3 regions of the Pseudoflavonifractor phocaeensis genome follow, and region 1 is predicted to be linked to each of the others. Evidence: predicted binding sites of a transcription regulator. Region 1 holds the regulator's gene; each other region holds the start of a gene.
The links. Region 1 encodes HrcA, which represses chaperone genes, less so after heat shock. Its sites were predicted from a motif close to TGTTAGCACTCNNNNNNNNNGAGTGCTAACA; they were not measured.

Region 1 (7,484 bases):
GGCGTACACCGGGTCGCCCATGATCTCGATGGTGAGGGGGGCGCCCCCGGCGAACTCATAGACGCTCTGGGGGGCGGTGGTGTCCCCCAGCTGGAAGAAGGCGGTGGCGGCGTAGACCAGGGTGATGAGCAGGAGGGGCAGCCGGTCCTTCCGCTCCATGGGGTGGCACCTACCGGCAAAGGTGAGCCGGCGGGGCTGGGCGGATTTCTCCGCCGGGGCCAGGCCGCCCCGGGCCCCCCGGACGTAACGCAGGAGGAAGAGAAAGACGCAGCCCAGGACGGCCAGGGCAAAGAGGATGGAGGGGGTGATGTATCTCATAGGCGTGAACTCCCGGAAAGATAAAATAAGAGCGACCCCGGAAAGGGCCGCCCTCTATTTTATTTCTTTTTCTTGCGTTTGTCAAAAAATCCTTTGCCCCCGGTCTCCCCGGCGGCCTCGGCCTCCCCCATGGCGGCGGCGTAGGCCTTCAGGGCCTCCTTCTGCTCATGGCTGAGGGCGGTGGGGACCCGGACCCGGACAGTGACGAACTGGTCGCCCCGGCCCCGGCCGTTGACGGAGGGGATGCCCTTGCCCCGCAGCCGGAAGGTGGTGCCGGGCTGGGTGCCCTCGGGCATGGTGTACTCCACGTCCCCGTCGATGGTGGGGATGGTGAGCTTAGCCCCCAGGGCCGCCTGGGCGAAGGTGACGTTCTGTTCCAGGTAGACCGCCGTGCCGTCCCGGCGGAACTTGTCGCTGGGCTTGACGGTGACCGAGATCAGCAGATCCCCCGCCGGGCCGCCGTTCTTTCCGGCCCCGCCCTGGCCCCGCAGTGAGATGGCCTGGCCGTTGTCGATGCCCGCGGGGATGGAGACGGTGATCTTCCGCTGCTTGCGCACCTGGCCGGAGCCGTGGCAGTCGTGGCAGGGCTGGTGGATGATCTTGCCGCTGCCCTGGCAGCGGGAGCAGGGGGCGGAGGTGGCGAAGGTGAAGGCCCCGCCTCCCCGCTGGATGCGGATGGTGCCCGTGCCGTGGCAGTCGGGACAAACCTCCGCCGTGGTGCCCGCGGCGCAGCCGGAGCCCTTGCAGGTGTCGCAGGTCTCCGAGCGGGTGAGGACGATCTCCTTCTCGCAGCCGAAGGCCGCCTCCTCAAAGGTGATGGTGACGGCGGCCCGGAGGGTGTCCCCCTTCTTGGGGGCGTTGGGGTTGGCCCGCTGGGCCCCGCCGCCGAAGCCCCCGCCGAAGAAGGAGCCGAAGATATCGCCCAGGTCGATGTCCCCCATGTCGAAGCCGCCGAAGCCCCCGCCATAGCCGCCGGGGCCCCCCGCGCCGAAGTTGGGGTCCACCCCCGCGTGGCCGAACTGGTCGTAGCGGGAGCGCTTATCCTTGTCGGACAGGACCTCGTAGGCCTCGTTGATCTCCTTGAACTTGGTCTCGGCCACCTTGTCGTCGGGGTTCAGGTCGGGGTGGTACTGCTTGGCCAGCTTCCGGTAGGCCTTCTTCAGCTCGTCGTCGGAAGCCCCGCGGGAGACGCCCAGGACTTCGTAATAATCTCTTTTCTGTTCAGGCATGTATGCTCACCTCTTTACGGGAGAAACGGGCGGGTCCGGGACCCGCCCGTTTTTTCCTCACGGGATTATTTCTTGTCGTCGTCGTCCACAACGGTATAGTCGGCGTCCACCACGCCGTCATCGGCGGGGCCGGACTGGGGGCCGCCGGTGAACCCGGCGCCGCCCATGTCGGGGCCGGGCTGGGCGCCAGCCTGGCCGCCGGCCTGGTTATAGAGCTTCTCGGTGATGGGATAGAAGGCCTTGGACAGCTCCTCGGTGGCGGTCTTGATGGCGCCCGTATCAGTGCCCTTCAGGGCCTCCTTGAGCTTGTTCAGCGCGCCGTCCAGGGTGGACTTGTCGGCGGCGTCGATCTTGTCCTTGAGCTCCTCCAGAGTCTTTTCGGTCTGGTAGACCATCTGCTCGCCCTGGTTGCGGACCTCCACCTCTTCCTTCTTCTTGGCGTCCTCGGCGGCGAACTGCTCGGCCTCCTTGACGGCCTTCTCGATGTCGTCCTTGGACATGTTGGTGGAGGAGGTGATGGTGATGTGCTGCTCCTTGCCGGTGCCCATGTCCTTGGCGGTGACGTTGACGATGCCGTTGGCGTCGATGTCGAAGGCCACCTCGATCTGGGGCACGCCCCGGCGGGCGGGGGCGATGCCGTCCAGGTTGAACCGGCCCAGGGACTTGTTGTACTGGGCCATCTCACGCTCGCCCTGGAGCACGTTGACCTCCACGCTGGTCTGGTTGTCGGCGGCGGTGGTGAAGATCTGGCTCTTCTTGGCGGGGATGGTGGTGTTGCGCTCGATGAGCTTGGTGAACACGCCGCCCATGGTCTCGATGCCGAGAGACAGGGGGGTGACGTCCAGCAGCAGCAGGCCCTTCACGTCGCCCACCAGCACGCCGCCCTGGAGGGCGGCGCCCATGGCCACGCACTCGTCGGGGTTGATGCCCTTGAAGCCCTCCTTGCCGGTGAGCTTCTTCACCATGTCCTGGACGGCGGGGATGCGGCTGGAGCCGCCCACCAGCAGGACCTTGGACAGGTCGCCGGAGGAGAGGCCCGCGTCGGACATGGCCTGCTTCACGGGGCCGGAGGTGGCGTCCACCAGGTGGGCGGTCAGCTCGTTGAACTTGGCCCGGGTGAGGGTCAGGTCCAGGTGCTTGGGGCCGCTGGCGTCGGCGGTGATATAGGGCAGGTTGATGTTGGAGGAGGTGACGCCGGAGAGCTCGATCTTGGCCTTCTCGGCGGCTTCCTTCAAACGCTGCATGGCCACCTTGTCGCCGGAGAGGTCAATGCCGGAGTCCTTCTTGAACTCGGCCACCATCCAGTTCATCACGGCGGTGTCGAAGTCGTCGCCGCCCAGGCGGTTGTTGCCCGCGGTGGCCAGCACTTGGATGACCCCGTCGCCGATCTCCAGGATGGACACGTCGAAGGTGCCGCCGCCCAGGTCGTAGACCATGATCTTCTGGTCGGACTCCTTGTCGATGCCGTAGGCCAGGGCCGCGGCGGTGGGCTCGTTGATGATGCGCTTCACGTCCAGCCCGGCGATGCGGCCGGCGTCCTTGGTGGCTTGGCGCTGGGCGTCGGTGAAGTAGGCGGGGACGGTGATGACGGCCTCGGAGACGCTCTCGCCCAGGTAGGCCTCGGCGTCGCTTTTCAGCTTTTGGAGCACCATGGCGGAGATCTCCTGGGGGGTGTAGCTCTTGCCGTCAACGGTGACCTTGTAGTCGGAGCCCATCTCACGCTTGATGGAGGCCACGGTGCGGTCGGGGTTGGTGACGGCCTGGCGCTTGGCCACCTGGCCCACCATCCGCTCGCCCTCCTTGGAGAAGGCTACGACGGAAGGGGTGGTGCGGTTGCCTTCGGCGTTGGGGATGACGACGGCCTCGCCGCCCTCCATGACCGCCACGCAGGAGTTGGTGGTACCCAGGTCAATACCGATGATCTTAGACATATAAATTCCTCCAATAACAAAGTAAATTGTTTTATACAAAAGTATATGAAAATCGAAAGGTTCCCCTCATCCGTCACAGCTTCGCTGTGCCACCTTCCCCCAGGGGAAGGCTTAAGGGCTTCCCCTGGGGTCCAGCGGGCCTTAGCGATCGCTTAGGGCTGCTTGATGCAAGCCAAAGTCGTTGAAGCTGTCAGCCGCGGGCTGACTGATGAGGGGAGCCTTCCGGCGGGGGATCAGTTGGCCACCTTCACCATGGCGAAGCGGATCACCTTTTCGCCCAGGGTGAACCCGGCCTGAAAGACGTCCACGACCACGTTTTCGCCGTATTCCTCATCCTCCACGTGCATCACGGCGTTGTGAAAGGTGGGGTCGAAGCTCTGTCCCAGGGCGGGGATCTCCTGGACCCCCAGGGACTCCAGCGCCTTTTTCAGGCCGGTCATGGTCATCTCCACGCCCTTGGCGTAGGCCTCGTCACGGGTGTCCTGCTTCAATGCCCGCTCCAGATTGTCGTAGACGGGGAGGAGGGCCTTCACCGCGTCGGCCTTGGCGTCCGAGTAGATGGCCTCTTTTTCCTTCTGGCTACGTCGGCGGAAGTTGTCGTACTCGGCGGCCAGCCGGAGAAATTTGTCCTCCTGATCGGCCAGATTGGCCTTCAGGGTCTCCAGCTCCTCCAGCAGGGGATCGGGCCCTTCGGCGCCGGGGGTATCGGCCTGGATCTCGGCCTCAGGGGTCTGGACGGCCTCGTCCAAGGTCTGGTCCCCGGCCTCGGGGGCCTGCTTTTTGTTCTCTTTCTTACTCAAGAGATTCCCTCCTTGGTATTCTCGTGATAAAGCGGCGTCACTGCTCAGGATCGCCGGGGGGAAGCCCGCCTTGGCCGATGAGCCAGGTCAGCCCTCTGGCGAAATAGGACAGCCGTGCGGAGATTTTGGCGTAATCCATCCGGGTGGGGCCCACCACGCCGATCAGGCCCTTCATCCCGTCGCCCAGGTCATAGCTTGCCATGACCACGCTGGAATCTTTCAGCGCCTCGGCCACGTTCTCCGGGCCGATGACGATATCGGTGGGGCTGCCGGGGTCGACCCGGATGGGGAAGGGGCCGAACTCCTCGTCGGAAAGGAAGCTCATCAAGGGCTGGGCCTTTTCCAGGCTTTGGTACTCCGGGTGCTCCAGCAGGTTGGCGATGCCCGCGGTGTGGACCGGCCGCTTGGTCAGCTCGTCCAGGACCTCGGCTCCAAAGCGTACCACCAGCTCGATGAGGTCGTAGGCCTCACGCGTGGCGTGGCGGGCCACCCGGGCCAGCTCGGGGGTGAGCTCGGAGAGGGTCAGGCCGGTGAAACCGGTGTTCAGAAGGGTGCCCAGCATTTGAAGCTGGGATTCGCTCAGGTCCTCCGAGAGCCGGAAGAGCTTGTTGCGCACCACGTTGGAATCGGTCATCACCACCGCGATGAAAGCGTTTTGCTCCACCAGCAGCAGATCAAAGCGCCGGATGGTCATTTTCTCCGGCCCGGTGGCCAGGGCGAAAGCGGGGTACTGGGTGAGCTTGGCCACCACCCGGCCCGCCTCGTCGATGACCCGGTCCAGGGCCTTCATTTTCAGGTGGAGGGCCTCGTTGATCCGCTGGGTCTCCTGGATGGAGAGCTTGTAGTCTCCCATCAACTCGTTGACGTAGAGCCGGTAGCCCTTGGGGGAGGGCACCCGTCCGGCGGATGTGTGGGGCTGCTCCAGGTAGCCCTGCTCCTCCAGATCGGCCATCTCGTTGCGGATGGTGGCCGAGGATACGTCCAGCCGGGCCCATTCGGCCACCGCCTTGGAGCCCACCGGCTCGGCGTTCTGGACGTAGCTTTCGATGACGGCCCGGAGGATCTTCTTTTTTCGTTCGCTTAAGTCCAAGCCGCTCACCTCACAAAAAAGATTTTAGCACTCTATTCTCCTGAGTGCTAAAGATAATGTACCACCATGGACCGGGAAAGTCAATAGTTGGGGTTGTAAATAAAATGTGAATGATTTCAGGAAAATGCGGCAAAAAAACCGCCCCTTTCCGTGGCAAGGAAAGGGGCGGGGGTTAGCGGTAAGACGGTGGGATTGCCAACGGCGATAGTGGACGCCCGTGGCCGGGTGAAGGCCTATCAATTAGGCTTCCCCTGGGGGAAGCTGTCTGCGAAGCAGACTGATGAGGGGAACTTGTCGTTTGGCAGGGCCTTTCCCATTATCCCGAGTTCCCCTCATCCGTCAGCCCTTCGGGCTGCCACCTTCCCCCGAGGGGAAGGCTAAAAGACCAGGCTGTGTCAAGAACACGTCAGCGGCCGAGCGGCGCGAGAGGGACCACGGGTCGCACAGACGCACCCGTGCTTTTCCCCCCTAGCTTCGGGCAGTAGACTGTCTACTAGAAAGGGAATCTGCGACCAGGTCAGTATCCAAGACTTTTCCTCGGGAAAAGAAATGTCCCTCAGATTTACGCACGTTTGACGTGCAGTCGCTGAAAATCAACCGGGCTTTTCCCGAAAAAACGGTCCTTACGCCGCGGTTACATCCCGGATCCACGCCCCCGACTTCAGCCGGGCCATCCCGAAGAAGAACTTCACCACGTTCTCCAGAGAGATGCACAGGTACACCACCAGGATGCCCCAGTGGAACACCAGCCCGGCCAGGGCGGCCAGGGGAATGGACACGAACCACAGGGGGCTCAGGTCGATGATGGAGGCGGTGCGCACGTCCCCGCCGCCCCGGAGCACCCCCACTGTGTTGGTGGAGTTGAAGGAGCGCAGGGACAGGAAGGAGAAGGTGACCACCGACATCATGGTGGCGATGGAGGAGGCCTCCGGCGACAGGTGGAACATGGGGTAGAGCACCGGGCTGAAGAAGGTGAAGGTCAGGACGATCAATACCAGCCCCACGATCAGCCCGGCGAGAAAAGCCAGGGTGTCCAGGGTGAGGCCCACCTCATACACCGTGTCCCGCCGCCCTGCGCCAATCTCCCGGCCCACGATGATGGCGGCGGTGCCGGCAATGGCAAAGACCACCACCGTGGCCACCTTCTCGATGTTGCCCGAGATGCCGAAGGCCGCCAGGATGGCTTGGGAGCCCTCCATGTGGCCCATGATGGTGGGGTAGATGGCAGTGCCCAGGCCCCAGAGGGTCTCGTTGAGCACCACGGGGGTGGCATAGCGGAAGTACCGGGAGAGCATCTCCCCGCCGGGACGGAAAAGCTGGCTGGGCTTGACCCGGAAGCTCTTGTTGAGGCAGATATGGCCCACGGCGATGGCGCACTCCAGCATCCGGGAAATGAGGGTGGCCAGGGCGGCCCCCTGTACCCCCATGGCGGGGGCCCCCAGCTTGCCGAAGATGAACACCCAGTTGAGGAAGGTGTTGCTCACCATGGACACCACCAGGATGTACAGGCCCAGCTTGGGGTTGGCCATGCTGCGGTGGGCGGCGATGTACACCTGGGCCAGTCCGTCAAAGAAGAAGGAGAAGGCGACCATCCGGGCGTACTCGGCGGCCAGGGCGATGACCCCGGCGTCGCTGCCGAAGAGGCCCATGAACTGGACCGGGAAGAAGCACATGATACAGCCAAAGACCAGGTTTACGGCGCCGGAGACGTAAAAGCCGATGCCCATGACCCGGCTGATGGCGTCATAGTCCCCCTTGCCGTAGAACTGGCTGATGAGCACCGACGCCCCCGACTGCATCCCGAAGACCATCAGCAGCACCACGAAGATGGGGATGTTGGCCAGGGTCACGGCGGCCATGGGGGCCTCCCCCAGCATACCCACCATGAAGGTGTCCAGCAGGCCCAGAGAGTTGGTGATCAGATTTTGCAGGATGATGGGGATGGCCAGGGTCACGACGTCCTTGTAAAAGGCCTTGCCCCTCCTCATGTAAGAAAACAACCAATTACCTCCTTACCTCGTGCGGTGTCCCGCCCGTCAAAAAAGCAGCGTCTTGTTTTTGCAGATATGCTCCAGCAGCCCCGCCAGGGTGTCCACCTCTTCCCGGGTGGACTCCG
Region 2 (7,484 bases), 280 kb from region 1:
AAAGCAGTATCGGTAAATATGATCCTTGTCCGAGAGATAGAGATAATCCCCCTCGGCCAGGGTGTCCAGATAGTAAAAGGGCATGTTGTCGGTGATCTTGCCGTTTCTCAGGCCGTTGCGGTGCCCCGCGATGGACACGTTCCGGTTCCCCTCCCCGGGGAGCTGGGCGTAATCGTAGAGGCCCACCCCCTTGAGCAGGGTGCCGGCGTCGGTGCCGCCCAGGATCGGGACGTCCACCGCCAGCTTCGGGATGACCAGGCGGAGCGCCCCGTCCGTGTACTCCCGCCGCTCCTGGGTGATGGCCCATTTGCCCACAGGCAGACCGTCCACCACGTCCCCGGCCTGGTAAGCCGTCTCCTCCGGCTCCGGCGGGGACTCCAGGGCCGGGTCGTCCAAAGCCGCCTCCGGGGTGGCCTGGGGCGTGGGCTCCGCGGTCGGCGCGGGGGTGGGGACGGGGCCGGGGGCCGGGCGGAAGGCCAGCGCCGCCGCCAGGGCCAGCAGGACCGCCGCCAGGAGGAGCAGTCCCCCCGCCGTCCACCTTCTGCCGTTTTTCATCTCAGGCCAGCTCCCGCACTTTATAGGAGAGCTTGAGCCGGATGGCCCGGTACCGGGCCCGGAAGGCGGCCAGGATTCGCTCCATCACCATGACGCTGTCCTCGAAGTTGGCCCCGGGCAGCAGCACCACGTATTGGGCGGCGCTGTACCGGGCCACCACGTCGCCCCGCCGCAGGCTGTCCACCAGGATCCCCTGGAGCCGGTCCATGGTGCCGGTCAGGGCGTCCAGCGGGGGCAGGGTGCCGTCGGGGTTGGTGACGGTGATCAGGGCCACGTGGATACACACCCCGCTTCTGGAGCTGCGGCGGGCCTCCAGGCGGTAGATCTCGCGGAAAAAGCCGTACTCGCAGACGAAGGCGCCTGCCCGCTCGGCGGTCTCGCTGAGCTGCTGCTGGATGACCTCCAGGTCGGTCTCCATGGCCTGCTGGCTGTTCATGACCTCCCGGTAGATGGTCTGAAGCTCCTCGGAAGGGCGCACCCCCAGGCTACGGTAGAGGAGCTCGGTGGCGGTTTCGTATTGGCTGAGGGCGGCGGCGTCCTTCCCCTGGCGGATCAGGGAGCGGATGAGGATCACATAGACCCCCTCGTCCAGCGAATCCATCTGGACCGCCTGGTGGGCCAGAAGCTCCATCTCGCCGTATTCCCCCCGCTGTTCCAGCAGGGCGGCGCAGGTCTTTACCGTCTCCAAATATAGGTTATGGAGCCGCACGGCGGTGGGGATCACCCACATCTGGCGGCCCATTTTTGCCATAAATTCCCCCTGGTAAAGGGTCAGCGCCTCTTCTCCGGCGGACAGGCGCTCCTCCTCTTCCAGCCCCGTGTTGGCGCACCGGGCACAGCAGGCCTCGAAGCGGTCCACGTCCACCAGGCACTCCACCTGGGTGTTCCAGGTGTAGCCGCCCCGGCTGGAGAGGATGGGGTCGGTCCCCTCGGGGAAGAGGGGCTCCAGCATCCGGCGGATGCGGTAGAGAAGGGTCTTTAAGGCGTTGGCGGGATTGGCGTCGCTGTTGTCGTCCCACAGCAGGTCGATGAGCTCGCTCTGGGTCACCATGTGGCCCCGGTGGGTAATCAGATACCCCAGCACGCCGAATAACTTCCGGGAGTGGCTGTTCTCATCGCTGATCCTGGCCTCGCCCCGGCCGACGGAAAAACTGCCCAGCATGGTCACGTTCACCGCGATCTGCGGTTCCGCCTTCACTTGCGCCTTCGTCATGCCTCGTTCCATCCCCTTCCCACGCCGGTTATATGCGGCACTCTTTTCATGCCGGCTTAGATACAGCATTAATTATATAACATCTCTAGGAATTTGAACAGCCCTTTTCGGAAATATTTTCTTGGGGATGTTACCAAAGTTGAAAAACTCTGAACACCTTCCCGGAGCGGGGAAACGGGCCTTCCGGGGCCCCTGCGTTCCCTCACAGCGTTTTCCGTCGTTTCCGCTGCCCGCCCTTCTCTTGCTGCCATCCGTCAGTTTTTCATATCACAAAATTCCGTTCTGTAATGTTTTCATCCTCACAGCAGTTTTTTCTTCTTGAAAAGAACGATCTCAACGCAGACGATAAGGACCGCCACGACGAAAACGCCGGGATAACCAAAGGCCCATCTCAGCTCCGGCATATAGATAAAATTCATTCCGTACCAACCCACCAGCAGTGTCAGCGGAAGGAATATGGCCGAGACGACGGTGAGCAGATTCATCGTTTTGGTCTGTTTCACTTGGATTTGCGTTTGATGCATTTCCCGGATTTGAAGGACATACTCACGCAGGGCCTCCACGTGGCTGTGAAGCCGCTCCGCCCGGTCCGAAAAGTATCCGTACACAAGGCACTCCTCGTCAGAGAGCATTTGATTGGTGTTGGAGCGGATCGTGACGCCCAGGTTAATCATCTGGTAATAATAGGAGTGCAGGGCCATTAGATCCTTCCGGTAGGGGATCAGCATCTTATAAAAATGGTCCGGGATCTTTTCCAGCAGACCCTCTTCGAGGGCGGAGAGGGCGTCTTCCGTTTTTTGCAGGAAAATCACGTCGCCGTCGATCCATGAATTCAGGAGATAGCAAAAAAATCCGGGGATGGAAAGCTCCTCCGGAAACTGGTTTTCTTTCATGCGGCCGACGAGGTGCGCCAACTGGTCGACATCGCCGACCAGATAGAGCCTCGTCTCCGAGAGGTAAAAGCCAAAGCGGACTCTGCCCTCCACCCTGTCCTTCAGGACCGGCAGGGAAAGGGTCCCCAGAATGCACGAGCCAAACAGTTCTGCCTTGCAGTATTCCATCTGGGTCATATTATGCAGGAGCGTCTTTTTATGCGGTATCCCCGCGGCTTCCGTTTTGAACTCCTCTTCCGTCATAAGAGAAACCAATTTCTGACCCTCTTTGGCGTCATTCTTCTCCAGTTTCCGCAGCATCGTGTTCAGCAAAAATTCTTTCATATGTACTGCCTCCGTGCGCTTTTTCATTCATAGGGTTCTGCCCTATCATACCGCCGCGGCGCCGATCTGTCTACGAGAAGTCCGGGCTAGGGGGCCGCCACGTCCCTGCCGCTTCAAATTTGCCGCCTTCCTCCCCACCCCCGGGCCGGTAATACGGGCAAAAAAGGCCCGCCGGTTTCCCGGCGGGCCTTCGAAATGCTTTTGCTTAGTACATGCCGCCCATGTCGGGAGCGGCGGGAGCGGGAGCGGGGGGCTCGGGCTTGTCGGCCACCAGGGCCTCGGTGGTCAGCAGCACGGCGGCGATGGAGGCGGCGTTCTCCAGGGCGGAGCGGGTCACCTTGGTGGGGTCCACGATACCGGCCTTGAGCATGTCGCAGTAATCCTCGTGGAGGGCGTCATAGCCGTAACCGGCCTTGCCGGAGCTCTTGACCTTCTCCAGCACCACGGAGCCGTCCACACCGGCGTTGGCGGCGATCTGGCGGATGGGCTCGGTGAGGGCGGCGGCCACGATGGACACGCCGGTCTTCTCGTCGCCCTCGGCGCCCTTGAGCAGCTTCTCCACGGCGGGGATGGCGTCCACGTAGGCGGTGCCGCCGCCGGCCACGATGCCCTCTTCCACGGCGGCGCGGGTGGCGTTCAGGGCGTCCTCGATGCGGAGCTTCTTCTCCTTCATCTCGGTCTCGGTGGCGGCGCCCACACGGAGGACGGCCACGCCGCCGGCCATCTTGGCCAGCCGCTCCTGGAGCTTCTCACGGTCGTAGTCGGAGGTGGTCTCGGCGATCTGGGACTTGATCTGGCCCACCCGGGCCTTGATGTCGGCGCTCTTGCCCACGCCGCCGACGATGATGGTGTTCTCCTTGTTGACCTTCACCTGCTTGGCCCGGCCCATCATATCCATGGTGGCGGCCTTCAGCTCCAGGCCCACTTCCTCGCTGATGACGGTACCGCCGGTGAGGACGGCGATGTCCTGGAGCATCTCCTTGCGGCGGTCGCCGTAGCCGGGGGCCTTGACGCACACCACGTTCAGGGTGCCGCGCAGCTTGTTGACGATGAGGGTGTTCAGAGCCTCGCCCTCCACGTCCTCGGCGATGATGAGCATCTTCTTGCCGGACTGCACCACCTGCTCCAGCAGGGGCAGCAGGTCCTGGACGGAGGAGACCTTCTTATCGGTGATGAGGATGATGGGATCGTCCAGGACGGCCTCCATCTTCTCGGTGTCGGTGACCATATAGGGGGTGACGTAGCCCCGGTCGAACTGCATGCCCTCAACCACCTCGGAGTAGGTCTCGGCGGTCTTGGACTCCTCCACGGTGATGACGCCGTCAGAGCCCACCTTCTCCATGGCCTCGGCGATGAGCTGACCGATGGTCTCGTCGCCGGAGGAGATGGCGCCCACGCGGGCGATGTCCTCGGTGCCCTTGACCTTCTTGGAGTTCTTCTTGATCTCGGCGATGGCGGCGTCGGCGGCGGCCTTGATGCCCTTCTTCATGACCATGGGGTTGGCGCCGGCGGCCAGGTTCTTCAGGCCCTCCCGGACGATGGCCTGGGTCAGCAGGGTGGCGGTGGTGGTGCCGTCGCCGGCCACGTCGTTGGTCTTGGTGGCGACTTCCTTCACCAGCTGGGCGCCCATGTTCTCCATGGGGTCGGCCAGCTCGATCTCCTTGGCGATGGTCACGCCGTCGTTGGTGATGAGGGGAGAGCCGTACTTCTTATCCAGCACCACGTTGCGGCCCTTGGGGCCCATGGTGATCTTCACGGTGTCGGCCAGCTGGTCCACGCCCCGCTGGAGCGCGCGGCGGGCATCCTCGCCGTAGGAAATGATCTTAGACATAATGGCATTACCTCCAAATTTTTATCGTTTGGCTTCCCCTGGGGGAAGCTGGCTGGCCAACGGCCAGACTGATGAGGGGAACGCGGCGCAAAATCCTGTCCGGCACAACCGGCCGGCCCCGCTCACCCTGCGGAAGCTTTACTAGGTGCGGCTTACTCCACCACGGCCAGAATGTCGCCCTGGCGCACGATGGTGTACTCTTCCCCGTCCACCTTGACCTCGGTGCCGGAGTACTTGCTGGTAATGACCTTCTGGCCCTTCTTGACGGTCATCTTGACTTCCTTGCCGTCCACCAGGCCGCCGGGGCCCACCTCGATGACCTCGGCCACCTCCGGCTTCTCCTTGGCGCTGCCGGTGAGGATCAGGCCGCCCTTGGTCTTTTCCTCAGCCTCCATCATCTTGATGATCACGCGGTCTCCCAAAGGCATCAGTTTCATTTTGGGTTCCTCCTTATATCATTTTTTCTTATTTAACGAAGTCAGCGTGTTAGCACTCATTTCACTGGAGTGCTAACACGCTTATTATAATAGCCTCGCTTGCCAAATTTGGCAAGTCTTATTTTCCCTATTTTCAAAAAAAATAGCTCAAAAATAGGATCTGTTCAAAAATATATCCGCCAATCTATTTCTCACTTTTATTTTCTTGCTTTATCTCCCGTTTTCAGAAACAGCCCCAACCAAATTGTTAGCAGTCTGTGAACTTTCACGCCAAAAGACGTCCCGGGGGTAGAAGAAGTTCACCTTCTTCTCCGACAGCCGCAGGGTAAAAGAGGTGTCCCGCAGGACTTCCCCGTCCACCACCACGGTGATTTTCTCCCCAGCCGAAAAGGTGACGGCGTCCCCATGCCAGGCCTGAATGAGCTCGGGACACTCCCGGTAGCGGCCCGCGGCGTACCTGCCCACATACCGGCCGAAGGCCAGCCGCCCGATGTCCCCCACCAGGAGCATGTCAAGCACCCCGTCGTCGGGCTGGGCCTCGGGCACCGGGCAGAAGCCGCCACCGTAGTACCTGCCGTTGCAGACGCAGAGGATGGCCACGGGGCCGCTGTAATGGATGGGGCCCATATCCACCGTCATGGGCCGGGTGATACCCTTGGCCACCTCGGCCACCAGGGAGAGGATGTAGGCCAGAGACCCGCCCACCACGGGCAGGCGCTTAAAGCGGTGAACCTCGGCGGCCACCCGTGCGTCCACGCCCGCGCACACCACGTCCAGCCCCAGAAGGCCGTTGCAGTCCATCAGGTCCACCCCGGCCTGGGGCCCGTCCCGGAGGGCGGCCAGGTCGGTGAACCGCCCGCGCCCCTCCGGGCCGAACACACGCAGAAAATCATTGCCGGTGCCCATGGGCACGTTGGTCACCGCCGCCCAGTCCCGCCCCGCGGCGGCGTTCACCACTTCGTTCAGCGTCCCGTCCCCGCCGCAGGCGTAAAGGCGGACGGGCTCCCCCAGGGCCACGGCCCGTTCCGCCAGGGCCCGGGCGTCCCCCTCCCCGGCGGTATAGGCGGCCTCATACTCCCCCGGCGAAAAAACGGCGTCCACACGCTCCAAGAGCTTGTGGGCGCTGTTTTTCCGGCCTGCGGAGGGATTGATGATAAAGATATGCCTCATCCGCTCAGAAGAGGTCCACCCGCTGTTCCGGGCGGGCCAGACGGGAGGCCAGGGCGGCGGCCTCGGAACGGGTGACGGCGTCGTCGGGGCGGTAGGAGAGGGAACCGTCCACGCCGGTGAGGATCCCCTTGGCGTAGAGCCCCCAGATAGCCGGAGCGGCGGGGTCCGCGGCGGACACGTCCCCCACGGCGGCCTTCACTCTGGTCAGGCTGTTGCGCTCGGTCAGGCTCTTGGCCAGGCTGGTGGCGGCAAAGACCTGGGCCAGCTCCCGGCGGGTGATCTGCCGGGTGTAGCTGTCAAACTGGTCCGCCGTGATGATGCCGCTGGCCTGGCAGTAGCTCACCGCCGAGTTGTACCAGGGGTTGCTGACGTGGGAGGTGGTGTGGAAGTCGTCCCCCCGGTAGCGGCTCTCCATGTTGGCCGCCATCTGGATGGCCTCGGCCACGGTGACGGCCCGGCCCGGCTCGAAGGAGGTGCCGCCCGTGCCCGCCATGATGCCGGTGTTGTAGGCGATATCCACCCACAGGGAGAACCAGTCCTTCCCCTTCACGTCGGAGAAGGAGGGCAGTTTGCCCCGGGTGAGGGGGAACTGGCTCCCCTCCACCCCCAGGGCCGCCAGCTGGCCCGGGAGCTGATACAGGGGGACCACGGTCTTGCCTCCGTCCTGGGCGGTGAGGATCAGGGCGTCCAGCCCGCCGCTCTTGCCCACCTCCACGCTGTCGTAGATCAGAGGGTAGATCTGGTTGGTCTTTTTTCCGGCGGCGCTCTGGTAGGGCAGGACGCTGACCACCCCCCAGCCGCCCCCCTTCTGGGCGATGTACAGCCCATAGCCCGCGGGCATCAGGGTGTCGTACTCCGGCTCGATGAGATACTTTCCGTCGGGGCGGATGACCCCCAGCCGGCCGTTCAGGTTCACCGCGGCCATCCCCAAGGAGAAGGAGACCACGGAATTATACTGGAGGGGGATGGCCACGGTCCCGTCCGGGCCGGCGAAGCCCCACTTCCCGTCCTCCTCCGCCTGGGCAAAGCCCTCGCTGTATCCGTGGATCTGGAGGGCCGAA
Region 3 (7,484 bases), on a different contig from region 1:
GACGGTATCTCATCCAGTCCTTCACCATGGAGGAGGGGGAGACCCTGGCCCAGCTTTTGACGGGGCTGAAGGCGGAGGACATCGGCCACATCTCCTGGACCGGGGCGGAGGAGAACGCCCCCACGGAAGAGGAGCTGGCGGGCCTCGTGCGCTCCGCCCTGGAGCATCCCTTGGACCACGACGGGCTGACGATGAACGGCTCGGACAGCGACGTGGTGTGGACTCTGGACTTTTACCTGGGAGAGAAGGGCCAGAGCGCCTGGTCCGGGGACGACGCCGTCCACCTCTTCACCAGCCTGGAGGAAAACATCGTGGAGATTTTCGGCGGGGGCCACCTGCCCAGCGGCCGGGTGTGGGTGGAGGACGAGGCCCTCTACCGGCGCGTCCGCACCCAGCACGACGTCCCGGCCGGGGAGATCGACGAGGCCGCCTACGCCGCCTATCGGGAGGGGGTGGAGGCCTATCTGGATCAGATGTTCCCCAACCTGGACGAGATGTTCCCGGACGAGGGGGGTGTCACCGTCTCCTGGACCCTCACCGGCTTCCGGGAGGTCCAGGCCCGTCCCGAGCTGGACGCCAGGGTCTACGAGGTGGGGGCGGTCTTCACCGCGGACCCGCCGGAGCGGGCGCCCCACATTATCGCCGGCGGGGCCTACGTGGACAGCGAGCTGCGCATCCACGGGGCCCTCTGGGCCAACCTGCTGGTGACGGCGGGGGACCGGGCCCTGGGCTTCAAAAGCTGGGAGTGGCTGGACATCGACGGCGGCCTAAACCAGTACGACACCGTGAAGGCCCTGGCGGTGGACGTCCACCGGAGCGGGGAGATGATTGGGAATTGGACCCGGGAGGAGGTCAGCATCGTGCCGGGGAGCACCCTGATCCGCTACACCGCCCCGGACGACACCGGGACGCCCCAGGTCAGGCTGGAGGTGCCCACCATGACGGAGGAACACGACCTGGACGGCGGGGGCGACCCGGAAATCGTGGTCTACCTCCAGGGGAAGGCGAGAGGCATCGGCATCTACGACCTCAAGGGCGGGGAACTGGTGTACCTGGACGTGAATGAAACCTTGGGTTGTCAGGCCTCCGAGTATATGGGGAACATAGGCAATCTTCAGGATGAGTACCACGACTGCATTTGGGCCGGCTTCGCCGCTCCCGACGGCACCCTGCGGTTTGAGGTCTACCGCTATACCCCGGAGCGGACGCTGGAATACGTCTGTCCCCTGGACGACGCTTTGTACAAAGGCACGTGAAATTGTAAACTTTTTGGGAACCCCCTTGAAATTTATGACACGAAGGACTATCATAGCGTTAGCACTCTGGAGAAAAGAGTGCTAACGCTATGTTTTTATAAATTTACTTTCATATAGGAGGAATCACCCATGGCGAAGAAGCAATTCAAGGCGGAATCCAAGCGGCTGCTCGATCTGATGATCAACTCCATCTACACCCACAAGGAGATCTTCCTCCGGGAGCTCATCTCCAACGCCAGCGACGCGGTGGACAAGCTGGCCTACAAGGCCCTCACCGACGACAAGGTGGGGCTGAACCGGTCGGATTTCCAGATCGTGATCACCCCCGACAGGGACAGCCGCACCCTCACCATCACCGACAACGGCATCGGCATGACCAAGGAGGAGCTGGAGAAAAACCTGGGCACCATCGCCCGCAGCGGCTCCTTCCAGTTCAAGCAGGAGATGGACAAGGGGGAGGCCGCCGAGGGGGTGGATATCATCGGCCAGTTCGGCGTGGGCTTCTACTCCGCCTTTATGGTGGCCGACGCCGTGACGGTGCGCTCCAGGGCCTACGGCTCCGACGAGGCCTGGGAGTGGAAGTCCAACGGCGCCGACGGCTACACCGTGGAGCCCTGCGAGAAGGCGGACGTGGGCAGCGAGGTGATCCTCCACATCAAGGCGGACACCGAGGAGGAGGACTACGGCCAGTACTTGGAGCAGTACCGCCTCCAGGGCCTTGTGAAGAAGTATTCCGACTATGTCCACACCCCCATCCGCATGGAGATGACCAAGTCCCGCCAGAAGGAGAAGCCCGCCGACGCGCCGGAGGACTACAAGCCTGAGTACGAGAGCTACACCGAGGTGGAGACCCTCAACTCCATGGTGCCCCTGTGGCAGCGGCCCAAGAGCCAGGTGACGCGGGAGGAGTACAACCAGTTCTACAAGGAGAAGTTCGGGGACTGGGAGGACCCTCTGGCGGTGATCCACATCGCCGCCGAGGGCCAGATGGAGTACAAGGCCCTCCTCTTCATCCCTGCCCACGCCCCCTTCGACTATTACAGCAAGGACTATGAGAAGGGGCTTCAGCTCTACTCCTCCGGGGTGCTCATCATGGACAAGTGCCCCGACGTGGTGCCCGACTATTTCAGCTTTGTCAAGGGCATCGTGGACTCCCCCGATCTGCCGCTGAACATCTCCCGGGAGACCCTGCAGCACACCCGGGCCCTGCGCATCATCGCCAGCACCGTGGAGAAAAAGGTGAAGGCGGAGCTGATGAAGCTCCAGAAGGAGGAGAAGGAGACCTACCTCAAGTTCTGGAAGGCCTTTTCCCGGCAGCTCAAGTACGGGGCCGTCAGCGACTACGGCGCCCACAAGGACCTGCTTCAAGACCTGCTGCTCTTCCCCTCCTCCGCCGGGGAGGAGCTGACCGCCCTGGCCGGGTACCAGGAGCGGATGAAGGAGGACCAGCAGTCCATCTTCTATCTCTCCGCCGAGAGCCTGGACAAGGCCAAGGGCCTGCCCCAGGGCGAGCGGGTGCTGGACCGGGGGTATGAGATCCTCTATTTCACCGACGAGGTGGACGAGTTCGTGGCCCAGACCCTTGGCGCATACGGCGAGAAGCCCTTCAAGGACGCCGGGGCCGCCGACGCCCTCCCCGAGAGCGAGGAGGAGAAGGCGGAGAACGAGAAGAAGGCCGAGGCCAACAAGCCGGTGCTGGACTTCGTGAAGGAGGCCTTGGGGGACAAGGTCTTTGACGTGCGCCTTTCCAAGGCGCTGAAATCCGCCCCCGTGTGCATGACCGCGGAGGGCGGGGTGTCCCTGGAGATGGAGAAGTACTTCCAGCGCATGGAGGCGGGAGAGGGCGCCATCAAGGCCCAGCGGGTGCTGGAGCTCAACGCCGACTCCCCCGTGTATGGGGCTCTGGCCCAGGCCGTGGGGCAGGACCCGGAGAAGGCGAAGAAGTACGCCGAGCTGCTCTACGACCAGGCCCTTATCATCGCCGGGCTGCCGGTGGAGGATACGGGGAAGTACACCGAGCTGGTCTGTTCGCTGATGGTGTAAAAGAAAGGAAAAGGGTGCTTTATGTTTCGGGAAATGCGCAGAAAAAACCAGGCCCTATCCCGGGAGGAGGCCGCCGCCGTCCTGGACCGGGCCCTGTCCGGCGTGCTGGCCCTGTCGGGGGACGACGGCTATCCCTATGCCGTGCCCATCAGCTACGTGTATGACGGCGGGAAGCTCTATTTCCACTGCGCCAAAAGCGGCCACAAGCTGGACGCCCTCCAAAGAAACCCGAAGGCCTCTTTCTGCGTCGTGGACCAGGACCAGATCGTCCCGGCGGAATACACCACCTATTTCAGAAGCGTCATCGTATTCGGACAGCTCAGGGTGATGGAAGAGGGGCCGGAAAAGCGGGCGGCCGTGGAAAAGCTGGCCGTCAAATATGCCCCGGAGGATACCGACGCCCACCGGGAAGGGGTCATCGACCGGGGGTGGGGAGCCCTCTGCGTGCTGGAAATGCAGGTGGACCACATGACCGGGAAAGAGGCCCTTGAGCTGACCGGAAAGGGACAAGAGGGGTAACAGGGGCGGATCGATCCATAAAAAAGCCTGTGTGATTTCATCACACAGGCTTTTTTTACCGCACTTCCTCGTAGAGGGCCACCGCATCCGCCTTCCCCACGATCTCGGGGGTGGAGAGGACCTTCACCTTCACGGTCCGCTCCCCGAACTTCAGCTCCAACAGGTCGCCGGGCTTGACCTCGTAGGAGGCCTTCACCGGGCGGCCGTTGGCGGTGACCCGGCCGGCGTCGCAGGCCTCGTTGGCCACGGTGCGCCGCTTGATGAGCCGGGAATTTTTCAGCCATTTGTCCAAGCGCATAGAATCACCTCGTTTTTACCGTTATTGTACCACAAAATTCGCCGGGGAGAAAAGCAAAAAGGTGTGGGCAGAGTAAAAGACGTAGAAAAACTACTTTATCCCCCGGCTCTTTCGGGAATATTAAAAAACCGGCCCCGGGTCACCCCGGGGCCGGTTCGATATGCAAGCGAACTTATTTCGCCACGGCGTCCTTCAGAGCCTTGCCGGGCTTAAAGACGGGGACCTTGGAGGCGGGGATGTTGATCTGCTCCTTGGTCTTGGGGTTACGGCCGATGCGGGCGGCGCGGCACTTCACCTCGAAGGCGCCAAAGCCGACCAGCTGCACCTTGTCGCCGGAAGCCAGGCAGTCGGCAATGGCCTCAATGGCGGCATTGACAGCGGCCTCGGTATCCTTCTTGGACAGGCCGGCCTTCTCGGCGGCGGCGTTGATGAGTTCAGCTTTATTCATGTTCGTTTCCTCCTGTTTTTTCTCGGCGGCGGACCGCCAAATATACTTAAGGCGTAAAGCCGTTAAGTCCGTTTCGCTCTCTCCCAGAGCTGGTCCAGCTCGGAAAGGCCCATCTGGGCCATATCCCTGCCCTCCTGGGCGGCAAAGGCCTCCACCTTGCGGAAGCGGGAAATGAATTTGTCGGTGGCGGCGGTGAGGGCCTCCTCGGGATCGGCCTTCACAAAACGGGAGACGTTGACGGCGGCGAAGAGCAGGTCCCCCAGCTCCTCTTCGATGTTGGTGCCCTGGGCCATGGCCTCTTTCAGCTCCTCCAGCTCCTCGGACAGCTTGTCCACCGCGCCGGAGGCGTCGGGCCAGTCAAAGCCGGCCTTTTTCGCCTTTTTCTGCACCTTCTCCGCCCGCCACAGGGCGGGCAGAGAACGGGCCACGGCGGTGAGGGTGTCGGTATAGGTCTGCTGTCCCTTCTCCTCCCGCTTGAGCTCTTCCCAGTTCACCAGCACCTCGTCGGAGCCGGTGACGGCGGTGTCGCCGAACACGTGGGGGTGGCGGAAAATGAGCTTCTTGCAGATGCCGTCGGCCACGTCGTCCAGGGTAAAGCGGCCCGCGTCCTTTTCGATGTCCGCGTGAAAGACCACCTGGAGGAGGACGTCCCCCAGCTCCTCTTTCAGATGCTCGGGACTGGCCTCGTCGATGGCCTCCACAACCTCATAGCTCTCCTCCAGCAGACCCCTGCGGAGGGACTCGTGGGTCTGCTCCCCGTCCCAGGGGCAGCCCCCCGGCGCGCGGAGGAGGGAGACGATTTCTTCCAAGTCCTTGAGGCCGTAAGATTCTTTCCTAACAAAATCTATCATATTTTACCCCTTACTGCAAGGTCTTTTCGCAAATTAATCACTGGATATGGAGGATTTTCGCGATTTTATCCCCTTTGGGCATGAGGGCCAGGTCATCTTTGGAGATGACGCGCAGGACCAGCACCAGAACCAGGTATACCACCACGCCCACAAAGATGGCCCCCAGAGTGGCCAGGGAGTTGCCAAGATGGAGGAAATTAGTGAGCAGGCCGTAGCTCCCCCAGGCCGCCAAAGCCATGACGGCGGAGGGGATAAAGGGCTTGACGAAGGCACGCAGGAAGCTGGGGGGGGAGGGGATGGCCCGGCGGATCATGAAGATCTCCAACGCGGAGATGACGATGAAACAGCACAGGGTGCCCACCGGGGCGCCGTTGATGCGGATGTCCGGGTTGCCCACCAGGGTGTAGTTCACCAGGATCTTCACCACCCCGCCGATGATCACCGCCAGGATGGGCAGGTTCACCATGCCGTTGGCCTGGAGGATGGAGTTGCACAAGAGCTGGAGGGCCACAAAGATGGAGGCCAGCCCCAGCACGGAGAGGAGCGGCCCGGCGATGGACACGTCGATGGCGGGGAACAGCAGGCCCATGATGGGCCCGCCCAGGGCGAAGAGGCCCATGCCCATGGGCAGAGCCAGGAGCAGGCCCACCCGAAGGGCGGACTCGCTGACCTTCTGGGCCTCCCGCCGGTCCCGCCTGGCCAGGGCGGCGGAGACGGCGGGGATGATGCAGGCCGTCAGGGGCACCATCATGGAGAAGGGCAGGTTGTAGATGGACATGGTCTTGGAGTAGATGCCGTAGAGCCCCCGGGCGGCATCCAGGGCGGCGCCGGTGCCGTCGGCGTTCAGGATCAGGCCGTCCACCCTGTGGAAGATATCGGTGAGCTGGCTCATGACCAACTTGGTGTCGATGAGGGTCACCAGGGACGTGGCGGCCGAGCCCAGGGTGATGGGGACGGCCAGCTTCAGAAGGTTGGAGAGGATGCGGCCCGACGCCTCGGGCCGGTCGGTCCCCCGAACCTGCCGCCCCCGATGGGCGCGGAAAAAGAGGAAGAGAATATAGATCAGGGCCACCACGCTGCCGCAGGAGACGCCGATGATGGCGCCCACGGAGCCGAAATTCTCCCCCAGGGTCTTCATGAACAGGACGGCCAGGGCCAGGCCCACCACCAGCTTGAACCCGGCTTCGATGACCTGGGAGATGCCGGTGGGCCGCATGTCGAAGTGTCCCTGGAAATAGCCCCGGAAGGCCGACATGACGCACACGCACAGCACCGAGGGGGCCAGGGCCATCACGCAGTAGACCGCCTTGGGATTGGAAATGACGATCTCCGCCATGGGCGCGGCCAGCACCGTCATGCAGAAAAAGCTGATGAGGCCCATGGTGAGGAAGGTGAGGAAGGCCACCCGGAAGGTCTTGTCGACCTGATTTTTCCGGCCCAGGGCATTGGCCTCCGAGATGGTTTTGGACAGCGCCACCGGCAGGCCGGCGGTGGAGATGGTGAGGAAGAAGTTATAGATGTTGTAGGCGCTGTTGTAGTCCCCCATCACCTCGTCGGGGAGGATGTTGCCCAGGGGGATGCGGTAGATGGCGCCGATGATCTTCACGGCGATGGCGCTGGCCGCCAAGATGGCCGCGCCGCCGAAGAAGGTGCTTTTTTTCTGGGATTCTGACAAGTTTGCCACAGCCTTTCCGGGGTTTTCCTAATTTCCCAAGTCTTTCCGGGCTTAATTTTACTTCCCGAACAGGGTGGGAACGGCGTAGTCCAGCACCTCCCGGCGCACCTGGTCGGCGTCGATGGTGAGGAAGGCCCCGTTTTCATATATGACCTTGCCCCGGCACATATTCAGCTTCACGTCGGCGCCGTGGGCGGCGTAGGCCAGATTGTTGGCCGCGTCGTGGCAGGGGATGAGGTTGGGCGCGTCCGGGTCCAGGAGGATGAGGTCGGCGTCACAGCCGGCGGCGATGCGCCCGGTGTCCCGGCCCAGAGCCCTGGCCCCGTGGACGGTGGCCATCTCCACCGCGTCCCAGGCGTTCAGGGCCAGGGGGTCGCAGTGGACGCCGTTTTGG

Region 2: AAEU42_RS00510 (co-chaperone GroES) is a predicted target of HrcA. The motif match lies at 5,301-5,331, and genes of this name have one in related genera.
Region 3: htpG (molecular chaperone HtpG) is a predicted target of HrcA. The motif match lies at 1,313-1,343, and genes of this name have one in related genera.

What each region holds. Positions count from the first base shown of each region.
Region 1 is NZ_JBCDMT010000001.1:378,665-386,148, forward strand. It holds gene AAEU42_RS01895 (phospholipid carrier-dependent glycosyltransferase) at 1-318, opposite strand, end outside; gene dnaJ (molecular chaperone DnaJ) at 378-1,547, opposite strand; gene dnaK (molecular chaperone DnaK) at 1,613-3,478, opposite strand; gene grpE (nucleotide exchange factor GrpE) at 3,712-4,278, opposite strand; gene hrcA (heat-inducible transcriptional repressor HrcA) at 4,316-5,377, opposite strand; gene AAEU42_RS01920 (MATE family efflux transporter) at 5,992-7,356, opposite strand; gene AAEU42_RS01925 (cysteine desulfurase family protein) at 7,405-7,484, opposite strand, start outside.
Region 2 is NZ_JBCDMT010000001.1:99,053-106,536, reverse strand. It holds gene AAEU42_RS00530 (sortase) at 1-555, opposite strand, end outside; gene AAEU42_RS00525 (AfsR/SARP family transcriptional regulator) at 557-1,768, opposite strand; gene AAEU42_RS00520 (magnesium transporter CorA family protein) at 2,068-2,985, opposite strand; gene groL (chaperonin GroEL) at 3,191-4,816, opposite strand; gene AAEU42_RS00510 (co-chaperone GroES) at 4,969-5,253, opposite strand; gene AAEU42_RS00505 (diacylglycerol/lipid kinase family protein) at 5,464-6,423, opposite strand; gene AAEU42_RS00500 (WG repeat-containing protein) at 6,428-7,484, opposite strand, start outside.
Region 3 is NZ_JBCDMT010000002.1:298,285-305,768, forward strand. It holds gene AAEU42_RS03475 (hypothetical protein) at 1-1,256, shown strand, start outside; gene htpG (molecular chaperone HtpG) at 1,386-3,299, shown strand; gene AAEU42_RS03485 (pyridoxamine 5'-phosphate oxidase family protein) at 3,321-3,818, shown strand; gene AAEU42_RS03490 (RNA-binding S4 domain-containing protein) at 3,874-4,116, opposite strand; gene AAEU42_RS03495 (HU family DNA-binding protein) at 4,289-4,606, opposite strand; gene mazG (nucleoside triphosphate pyrophosphohydrolase) at 4,627-5,415, opposite strand; gene AAEU42_RS03505 (putative polysaccharide biosynthesis protein) at 5,453-7,099, opposite strand; gene AAEU42_RS03510 (amidohydrolase family protein) at 7,148-7,484, opposite strand, start outside.